DNA from 2 places in the Streptomyces sp. NPDC127092 genome. Region 1 is predicted to be linked to the other one. Evidence: riboswitches for the same ligand, from Rfam matches in the RefSeq annotation. Region 1 holds a riboswitch; the other holds the start of a gene.
The links. Region 1 has a riboswitch for S-adenosylmethionine ahead of thrC (threonine synthase). Riboswitches for the same ligand answer to the same signal wherever they lie in the genome.
Positions count from the first base shown of each region.

Region 2: another riboswitch for S-adenosylmethionine. It lies ahead of ACFWJO_RS14505 (aminotransferase class V-fold PLP-dependent enzyme); the one in region 1 lies ahead of thrC (threonine synthase).

Region 1 is NZ_JBHXFE010000006.1:136,581-141,869, forward strand. It holds gene ACFWJO_RS07475 (glucosyl-3-phosphoglycerate synthase) at 1-890, opposite strand, end outside; SAM riboswitch class I at 1,012-1,157, shown strand; gene thrC (threonine synthase) at 1,151-2,473, shown strand; gene ACFWJO_RS07485 (MoaD/ThiS family protein) at 2,497-2,775, shown strand; gene ACFWJO_RS07490 (cold-shock protein) at 3,175-3,378, shown strand; gene groL (chaperonin GroEL) at 3,746-5,289, shown strand, end outside.
Region 2 is NZ_JBHXFE010000014.1:122,098-127,386, reverse strand. It holds gene ACFWJO_RS14515 (cytochrome bc complex cytochrome b subunit) at 1-392, shown strand, start outside; gene trpD (anthranilate phosphoribosyltransferase) at 528-1,592, shown strand; SAM riboswitch class IV at 1,680-1,796, shown strand; gene ACFWJO_RS14505 (aminotransferase class V-fold PLP-dependent enzyme) at 1,978-3,375, shown strand; gene ACFWJO_RS14500 (Lrp/AsnC family transcriptional regulator) at 3,470-3,751, opposite strand; gene ACFWJO_RS14495 (rhomboid family intramembrane serine protease) at 3,748-4,491, opposite strand; gene ACFWJO_RS14490 (hypothetical protein) at 4,643-4,885, shown strand; gene ACFWJO_RS14485 (NYN domain-containing protein) at 4,928-5,289, shown strand, end outside.

The DNA of each region.
Region 1 (5,289 bases):
TCCTCCGTGTCCACCGGGTACGTCCGCGGTGCGAAGCCGTCCTCGCCCCGCTCGAACTGGGTCAGCCGCGGCCGTACGAGATGGCCGCGCGAGAGCCGCAGCTGCGCCGTCCGGTAGATCGCCGCCGCCATCCGGCCCAGGGCCTGGCCGTCCTGGTGGCGGTGCTTGCGCACTCCCACGTCCACCTGTGCGAGCGCGTCCAGGCCGACCGTGTGCAGCGCGTCCACGAGCAGACCCAGCTCCACCCCGTAACCGACCGGGAACGGCAGCCGCTCCAGCAGGGAGCGCCGCGCCGCGTACTCGCCGCCCAGCGGCTGCACGAAGCCGGCGAGGCGCGGCCAGTGCAGATTGAGGAGCGGCCGGGCCACCAGCTCCGTCACCCGCCCGCCCTGACCCGGTGCGTCGCCCAGCGGGCGGTCGTACATCGCCTTCACGAAGTCCACGTCCGGGTCGGTGAGCAGCGGGCCGACGATGCCCGTCACGAAGTCCGCCGAGAAGTCCCTGAGGTCCGCGTCCACGAAGCAGATGACGTCCCCGCTCGTCACCAGCAGTGACCGCCAGAGGACCTCGCCCTTGCCCGGCACCGCCGGTATCCGCGGCAGGATCGCGTCCCGCGCCACCACCCGCGCGCCGGCCGCCGCGGCCACCTCCGCCGTACGGTCCGTGGAGCCCGAGTCGATCACCAGCAGCTCGTCCACCAGCGGCACGGCCTCCGTCATCAGCTCGCGGCGGATCACGGAGACGATCGCGCCGACCGTCGCCTCCTCGTTCAGCGCGGGCAGCACCACGCTGACCTTCGTCCCGCGCTTCGCGGCGAGGACCCGCTCCAGCGGACGGTCGGCCACGGACCAGGACCGCCGGGCCAGCCAGCGCTCCACTTCTTCCAGCAACGTGATCTCCATCTCGCGGATCGGACGACCGTCTCGCCCGTCCAGGGCTTCGGTTACAGTCTTGAACAACGCGGATGCCCGATGCATGTCGGGGTGCCGCCCGCGTCTCACAATCGAATACCGCTCATCCAGAGGGGCAGAGGGAAACGGCCCGTTGAAGCCCCGGCAACCCTCCAGTCGGTCACTACTCGTCCTCCAGCGAGGTCCCCGACTAGGGAAGGTGCCAAATCCGTCTCATGGCGAAATGCGTCATGAGGAAGATGAGGAGAAAGGGCCTCGCCTCCATGGCTGTACAGACCGTCGCACCCGCTTCCCCGCAGACGACCCAGGTCGACCTCGGTCCCGCGTCCGGCCTCTCCTGCCGCGAATGCGGCGAGACCTTCGCGCTCGGCCCGATCTTCGCCTGCGAGCTGTGTTTCGGCCCGCTCGAAGTCGCCTATGACCTGCCGACCGGTGACCCCGAGGCGCTGCGCAGGCAGATCGAGGCCGGCCCGGCCAACATCTGGCGCTACGCCCCGCTGCTGCCCGTCCCGGCCGACGTCGCCGAGAAGCCCAACCTGAACCCGGGCTGGACCAAGCTCGTCCAGGCCGACAACCTCGCCCGCGAGATCGGCGTCGAGCCCGGCAAGCTGTTCGTCAAGGACGACTCCGGCAACCCGACCCACTCCTTCAAGGACCGGGTCGTCGCCCAGGCCATCGAGGCCGCCCGCGCCTTCGGCTTCACCACCCTCTCCTGCTCCTCCACCGGCAACCTGGCCGGCGCCGTCGGCGCCGCCGCCGCCCGGGCCGGCTTCCGCTCCTGCGTGTTCATCCCGCACGACCTGGAGCAGGGCAAGGTCGTCATGGCCGGTGTGTACGGCGGCGACCTCGTCGCCATCGAGGGCAACTACGACGACGTGAACCGCTTCTGCTCGGAGCTCATCGGCGACCCGCTGGGCGAGGGCTGGGGCTTCGTCAACGTCAACCTCCGCCCGTACTACGGCGAGGGCTCGAAGACGCTCGCGTACGAGATCTGCGAGCAGCTCGGCTGGGTCATCCCGGACCAGCTGGTCATCCCGATCGCCTCCGGCTCCCAGCTCACCAAGATCGACAAGGGTCTGCAGGAGCTGATCAAGCTCGGTCTGGTCGAGGACAAGCCGTACAAGATCTTCGGCGCCCAGGCCGAGGGCTGCTCCCCGGTGTCGGCCGCCTTCAAGGCCGGCCACGACGTGGTGCGCCCCCAGAAGCCGAACACCATCGCCAAGTCGCTGGCCATCGGCAACCCGGCCGACGGCCCGTACGTCCTCGACATCGCCCGCCGTACGGGCGGCGCCGTGGAGGACGTGAACGACGAGCAGGTCGTCGACGCGATCAAGGTCCTCGCCCGCACCGAGGGCATCTTCGCCGAGACGGCGGGCGGCGTGACCGTCGGCGTGACGCGCAAGCTCGTCGAGAACGGTCTGCTCGACCCCACGCTGACCACGGTCGTCCTCAACACCGGTGACGGCCTCAAGACCCTGGACGCCGTGGCCGACAGCTCGCAGGCGACCGCCACCATCCGCCCGAGCCTGGACGCGTTCCGCGACGCGGGCCTGGCCCACTGAATCCGAGAGGTACGAAGACAGCCATGGCCGTGAACGTCCGCATCCCCACCATCCTCCGCACCTACACGGGCGGCGAGGCCGAGGTGCCCGCCGAGGGCGCGACCCTCGCCGAGGTCATCGCCGACCTGGAGAAGAACCACACCGGCATCGCCGCCCGCGTCCTGGACGACCAGGGCAAGCTGCGCCGCTTCGTCAACGTGTACGTGAACGACGACGACGTGCGCTTCGAGCAGGGCCTGGAGACGGCGACGCCGGACGGCGCGGGCGTCTCGATCATCCCGGCGGTCGCCGGCGGCTGCTGAGCCCTACCCGCGGGTACCTGAGATATCTGAATTGCCCCTTCCGCGAGAGAAAGCGGAAGGGGCAATTCTGCATGGTTGAGCGCGGTAGAGTTGGGGAAGTCCCCTCCGCTGCTCATGCCAGACGCATATGAGAATGCGTCCGCGCACGACAAGAAGCAGCCAAAGTGCCCGTGCCTTGTGTACCTTCTGCGCTTTTTGCCGGGCCCGACTTGCCCCGTAATCCTGGGGATTCTCCCCAATTCCCCTTTCCGGGCTGCCCAGAATTCTCGTCCGATTGACCTGTTGCAGAGGGCAGTTGGGCAGATACATTCAGCCGCGGTCGACGCGTTCCGGCGCAGGGTCTGACCCGGGTCCGCGAAGTGCGGTCCCGCGCAAGGGCCAGTAATAGGGGAGTTAGGCATGGCTCAGGGCACCGTCAAGTGGTTCAACGCGGAGAAGGGCTACGGCTTCATCGCGGTCGACGGTGGTGCGGATGTTTTCGTCCACTACAGCGCGATCCAGATGGACGGGTACCGCACCCTCGAAGAGGGTCAGCGGGTCGAGTTCGAGATCTCGCAGGGCCAGAAGGGTCCGCAGGCGGACATGGTCAAGCTCGCCGTCTGAGCGCGGCGCGATCGGCCACCGACGCACTTCCGTCGAGGGGCCCGCATCCTGACCGGGATGCGGGCCCCTCGCGCGTTTCCCGGCGGGTGCCGGCCGCCGGGTCCGCCCGGGGCTCGCGCGGATGGCCTGTCGTGTCCGGGGCCTGTCGCGTCCGGGGCTCTCGATCTGCGGGAGTCGCTTGCACTCTCCTAGGGCGAGTGCTAATCATTGGCGTTAGCACTCTGAAGGTGAGAGTGCTTACGAGGATCGGGCAGACGAGGTCGCGGACCGAGTGGGGAAGGAACCACGAGGAGCGCGGGCCGTCCGTCGCGGGCGTCGGCGCGGTCCAGGAGCGTTATCCACCCCATGTCCGGGAGGACCACTTCACATGGCCAAGATCATCGCGTTCGACGAGGAGGCCCGGCGCGGTCTCGAGCGCGGCATGAACCAGCTCGCTGACGCCGTCAAGGTCACCCTCGGCCCCAAGGGCCGCAACGTCGTCCTCGAGAAGAAGTGGGGCGCCCCCACGATCACCAACGATGGTGTCTCCATCGCCAAGGAGATCGAGCTCGAGGACCCGTACGAGAAGATCGGCGCCGAGCTGGTCAAGGAAGTCGCCAAGAAGACGGACGACGTCGCCGGCGACGGTACGACCACCGCCACCGTCCTCGCCCAGGCCCTGGTCCGTGAGGGCCTCCGCAACGTTGCCGCCGGCGCCAACCCGATGGCCCTGAAGCGCGGCATCGAGAAGGCCGTCGAGGCCGTCTCCGGTGCGCTGCTCGACCAGGCCAAGGAGGTCGAGACCAAGGAGCAGATCGCCTCCACCGCCTCCATCTCCGCCGCCGACACCCAGATCGGCGAGCTCATCGCCGAGGCCATGGACAAGGTCGGCAAGGAAGGCGTCATCACCGTCGAGGAGTCCCAGACCTTCGGTCTGGAGCTGGAGCTCACCGAGGGCATGCGCTTCGACAAGGGCTACATCTCGGCGTACTTCGCGACCGACATGGAGCGCATGGAGGCCGCGCTCGAGGACCCGTACATCCTCATCGTCAACTCCAAGGTGTCCTCGGTGAAGGACCTGCTCCCGCTCCTCGAGAAGGTCATGCAGTCGGGCAAGCCGCTGCTGATCATCGCCGAGGACGTCGAGGGCGAGGCCCTGTCGACCCTGGTCGTCAACAAGATCCGCGGCACCTTCAAGTCCGTCGCCGTCAAGGCCCCGGGCTTCGGCGACCGCCGCAAGGCCATGCTGAACGACATCGCCATCCTCACCGGCGGCACGGTCATCTCCGAGGAGGTCGGCCTCAAGCTCGAGAACGCCGGCCTGGACCTGCTGGGCCGCGCCCGCAAGGTCGTCATCACCAAGGACGAGACCACCATCGTCGACGGTGCCGGTGACAGCGAGCAGGTCGCGGGTCGCGTGAACCAGATCCGCGCCGAGATCGAGAACTCCGACTCGGACTACGACCGCGAGAAGCTCCAGGAGCGCCTGGCGAAGCTCGCCGGTGGCGTCGCCGTCATCAAGGCCGGTGCCGCGACCGAGGTCGAGCTCAAGGAGCGCAAGCACCGCATCGAGGACGCCGTGCGCAACGCGAAGGCGGCCGTCGAGGAGGGCATCGTCGCCGGCGGTGGCGTGGCCCTGCTGCAGGCCTCCTCCGTCTTCGAGAAGCTCGAGCTGGACGGCGACGAGGCCACCGGTGCCAACATCGTCAAGCTGGCCCTGGAGGCCCCGCTGAAGCAGATCGCCGTCAACGGTGGTCTCGAGGGCGGCGTCATCGTCGAGAAGGTGCGCAACCTGCCCGTCGGCCACGGCCTGAACGCCGCGACCGGTGAGTACGTCGACATGATCGCCGAGGGCATCATCGACCCCGCCAAGGTGACCCGTTCCGCGCTGCAGAACGCGTCCTCCATCGCGGCCCTGTTCCTCACCACCGA
Region 2 (5,289 bases), on a different contig from region 1:
TCACCTGGTTCGTCCGGATCTTCTTCTTCGTCGGCCCGGTCATCGCGTTCATCGTCACCAAGCGGATCTGCCTCGGCCTCCAGCGCCGGGACAAGGACAAGGTGCTGCACGGTCGCGAGTCCGGCATCATCAAGCGCCTGCCGCACGGTGAGTTCGTCGAGGTCCACCAGCCGCTCAGCCAGGGCGAGCGCTACAAGCTCACCGCCCACGAGCAGTACGAGCCGGCCGAGCTGCCGCCGGCCGTCGACGAGAACGGCGTGGAGCGCAAGATCGGCCGCATGGAGAAGCTCCGGGTCAAGCTCAACCGGGGTTACTACGGCGCGGACAACCAGATCGCCAAGCCGACGGTCGAGGAGTTCAGGGAGATCGAGAGCGGCCACGGCCACCACTGATCACCTGACCGCCTGACCTGGTAGTCGCCACGGCGAGAGCCCCGTCCATTCGATGGACGGGGCTCTTTGCCGTGCCCGGAGATCGATAGGGTGGGAGACGACCTCGCAGTCCCGTACGTACACACAGGAGCGACCATGAGCGCTGTGCACCCCGCTGGAGGCGACACCGCGGCGGGCCGCTCCTGGCCCGCCCTGCTGAACGGACTCCTCGAAGGCCGAGACCTGTCCGCCGACGACACCGCCTGGGCGATGGACCTGATCATGCGCGGCGAGGCGACCGACGCGCAGATCGCCGGGTTCATGGTGGCCCTGCGGGCCAAGGGCGAGACGGTGGCGGAGATCTCCGGTCTCGTACGGACCATGTACGAGCACGCCAACGTCATCGAGGTGCCCGGGCCGGCCGTCGACATCGTCGGCACCGGCGGCGACGGGGCGAAGACGGTGAACATCTCCACGATGTCGTCGATCGTGGTCGCCGGCACCGGCGTCAGGGTCGTCAAGCACGGCAACCGCGCCGCCTCCTCCGCCTCCGGCTCCTCCGACGTCCTGGAGAAGCTCGGCATCAACCTGAACCTCACCCCGAAGCGGGTCGCCGAGGTCGCCGAGGAGGCGGGCATCACCATCTGCTTCGCGGTGAAGTTCCACCCCTCGCTGCGGTACGTCGCCGCCGCCCGCGGCCAGCTCGGCATCCGCACCACCTTCAACGTGCTCGGCCCGCTCACCAACCCGGCCAAGGTGCGCGCCCAGGCCGTGGGCGTCGCCGACCCGCGCATGGCGCCGATCGTGGCCGGCGTGCTCGCCGACCGCGGCAACTCCGCCCTGGTCTTCCGCGGCGACGACGGCCTGGACGAGCTGACCACCACCGGCACCTCCCGGGTGTGGGTGGTCAGGGACGGCGCCGTCCGCGAGGAGCGCTTCGACCCGCGGGACGTCGGCATCGAGCCGGTGACCCTGGACGCCCTGCGCGGCGGCGACCCCTCGTACAACGCCGACGTCGCCCGGCGGCTGCTCGCCGGCGAGACCGGCCCGGTACGGGACGCGGTGCTGCTCAACTCGGCCGCCGCGCTGGTCGCCCTGGAGCCGGGCGAGGGCACCCTCGCGGAGCAGCTGCGGGCCGGCATGGACCGGGCCGCCGAGTCGGTCGACTCGGGCTCCGCCCGCCGCACCCTGGAGCGGTGGATCGCGGCCAGCAACGCCTGAGCGCGTGTGAACGGCGGATTGCGACCCCGTCCCGGATGCCGGGACGGGGTTGCGTCGTCGTGATCGTCTGGCATAGGTTCTGGAACAGGTCATGAGTGACAGCGACAAAGCCCCGGCTGGCTGTCCGGCAACCCTCCGTCCGTGGCGGGGTGCCCCGGGTGAAGACCAGGCCGTACGAGCAGAAGCCTGCGGCAAGCGCGGACCCCTGCGCACACCCTGGGGTCCTTGGTCCTCTAGGGAGCGGTGTCTCGTGAGCAAGCGAATGCGCTAGGGCCTCCGGCCCCTTTCTCCACCTCAACACCCGTACGCGGCACCCCTTTCCGCGCTGCCGCCGCACGGGCCCCTCACGCCCTTTCGCGCCCCTTTTATGCCGGGAGACACCGTCATGTCCGCACGCCCGAACGCCTCCGCCACCGCTTCCGCCGCCGCTCCGGCCGACTCCGACCCCTGCTGCGACGCCCCGCTGCCGGTCCTCGGCCGTGACGTCACCGTCCCGCTCGTCACCGGCGGCGAGGTCACCTACGCGGCGCTCGACTACGCCGCCAGCGCCCCGGCCCTCCAGCGCGTGTGGGACGACGTGGCCGCCTACGCCCCGTACTACGGCAGCGTCCACCGCGGCGCCGGGTACCTCTCCCAGCTCTCCACCGACCTCTTCGAGAACAGCCGCGCCACGGTCGCCGAGTTCCTCGACTGCCGCCCCGGCGACCAGGTCGTCTTCACCCGCTCCACCACCGACTCGCTCAACCTGCTCGCCCAGGTGATCCCCGCCGACTGCCAGGTCTTCGTCTTCGAGACCGAGCACCACGCCTCGCTGCTGCCCTGGCGCGACGCCCGGGTCACCTACCTCAACGCGCCGCGCACCCCGGAGCAGGCCGTCGCCACCCTCGAGCGGGCCCTCGCCGACCGGGATCCCTACGGGCCCGCCCTGGTCTGCGTGACCGGCGCCTCCAACGTCACCGGCGAGCTGTGGCCGGTGCGCGAACTCGCCGCCGCCGCGCACGCGCACGGCGCGCGGATCGTCCTGGACGCCGCCCAGCTGGCGCCCCACCACCCCGTCTCCGTACGGGAGTTGGACGTCGACTGGGTCGCCTTCTCCGGGCACAAGCTGTACGCCCCGTTCGGCTCCGGCGTCCTCGCCGGGCGCGCCGACTGGCTGCGGGATTCCGAGCCCTACCTCGCGGGCGGCGGCGCCTCCCGCAAGGTGGCCCGCCGGGCCGACGGTGGTGTGGACGTGGAGTGGCACACCACCGCGGCCCGGCACGAAGCCGGTTCGCCGAACGTCATCGGCGTCTACTCCATCGCCTCCGCCTGCAAGGCCCTCACCGAGGCCGGCTTCGACTCCCTCGTCGCCCGCGAGCGGCACCTGATCGCCAAGGTCCGCGAGGGTCTTGCCGAGGTGCCGGAGGTGCGGGTGCTCTCGCTCTTCGGTGACGACGCCGACCGCGTCGGCGTCATCTCCTTCGTCGTGGAGGGCTGGAACAGCTCCCACTTCGCCGCCGCGCTGTCCGCCGAGTACGGCATCGGCGTCCGCGACGGCCTGTTCTGCGCCCACCCGCTGGTGCGCACGCTGCTCGGCAGCGACCCGCGGGACCCGGGCGAGTGCGGCGCCCCGGAGGCCGCCCCGGGCGAGAGGTCCCTCAACGCGATCCGGGTGAGCTTCGGCGCGGGCACGCCCGACGAGCACGTGGAGCGGTTCGTCGGCGCGGTGAAGGAGCTGGTGCGCGACGGCGCCCGGTGGAAGTACCGCACCGAGGACGGCCGCTGCGTCCCGGACCGCGGCTGAACCCGGCCCGTACCACGGCTGACGGGGTTCCCCCGTACGAGTGAAGCCGGCCTCCCGTGGGGAGAGGCCGGCTTCACCGCTGTGTCCGGGCGCCCTACGACTCCAGGCCGATGGCGAAGGCCGCGTCCAGCTCGTGCTGCGAGTAGGCGCGGAAGGCGACGTGCGTGTCGGTGGCCTCGACGCCGGGGATCTTGGAGATCTGGCCCGGGATGATGTCGGCCAGGTCGTCGTGGCGCCCGACCCGGACCATGGCGATCAGGTCGTAGGTGCCGGTGACCGAGAAGACCTCGCTGACGGAGTCGATCGCGGCGATCGCCTCGGCGATCTCGGGGATGCGGTCCACGCTGGTCTTGATGAGCACGATCGCGGTGATCACGGCTGGCTTTCTCCCTCGGTGGCCGCGGCTGGTGGTTTCACCTTATCCCCACGCCTGTAGCGCGCCCACGCGTAGACGAAGCCCAGCGCGAAGCCGATCACGTGCGCCAGGTACGCGACCCCCGGCCCGGCCCCGGCCGAGCGGGCCGCCAGCCACTGGAGCGCGAACCAGAACGCCAGCACGATCCAGGCCGGGAAGCGCAGCGGCAGGAAGAAGAGGAAGGGGAAGAGGCTGGTGACCCGGGAGCGCGGGAAGAGATAGAGGAAGGCGCCCAGCACGCCCGAGATCGCTCCCGAGGCCCCGACCAGCGTCTGCCCGCTGTCCGCCTGGTCGCCGTGCACCGCCGCGTAGCCGGCCAGCGCCAGATATCCGACGCCCAGGTAGAACAGGCCGAAGCCGGTCGCGCCCATGCGCTCCTCGGCCATGGCGCCGAAGACGTACAGGAACAGCATGTTCCCGAGCAGGTGCAGCCAGCTGCCGTGGACGAAGAGCGCGGTCAGCGGGGTGAGCAGGGCGCGCGGCTCGCCCTGGGTCAGCTCGGCGGGGATGACGCCCCAGCGCTGGAAGTACGCGCTCTGCGCCGCGAGCAGCTCGTCGCCCGTGCCGTACGCCGGACCGAGTCCCGACACCGGGCTGACGGCGAACAGCAGCACGCAGCACGCGATGAGTCCGTAGGTCACGGTGGGCCCGCCACGGGCGCCGCGCCAGGCGCCGAGGACCGCGCTCCGCCAGTCGATCATGGACAGATCATGGCGTACCGGGGCCCACCTGGACAGAGTGCCTCGCCGTGACACGGGGTACCCGCGAGGCCGTAGGGTTACGGGCAGTACTCCCGCAGTTCGACGGCGCACCGCGGGCCCGTAAAGCCTCGTACGGAAAGAGGACGGCACGATGACGACGGTTCCCCTGCCGACCGCCGAGACCCGCTGGCGCTGCACTCTCTGCGGCAATCTGACCCGCTTCGACGTGACCCGCTCGTCCAAGGTCGTCGAGTACGTCCATCTGGACCTCGCCGGAGAGCCCAAGGTCGAGGAGCGCGAGGTGGTCAGTGAGACCATCGAGTCGGTCCGCTGCCGCTGGTGCAACGCGGTGGACCAGATCGAACTGGTGGACAGGCCGGGCGCCGCTTCCTGAGGAGCGGCCCGGCGAGGCGAGACAGGGAGTGGGTGACGGATCGTGGAGCAGCCCGCGCAGGGTGCCGGGTCGGAAGGCTCGGCAGACGGCGCTGCGGAGGCGCTCGACCGACCGCTGCCCGAGGCCGTACGCCGCAAGGTCGTCGCGCTCGTCGCCGACGCCTTCGGCGGGCTGACCGTCGCCGAGCTGCCGGCCCCGCTGCGCCAGTACGCCCGCTTCACCGCCTCCCGCCGGGCCAAGTTCGCCGGGAACGCGATGGCCGCCGCCCTGGAGGGCGATCCGCTGTTCCGGCAGCGGATCGGGGAGCGGTTCAAGGAGTCCCAGCCCGAGCTGGCCGGGGCCGTCGAGTCCGGCGCCCCGCCGGCCGCCGCCGACCCGGTCGACGTGGCCGCGGCGGCGTACGT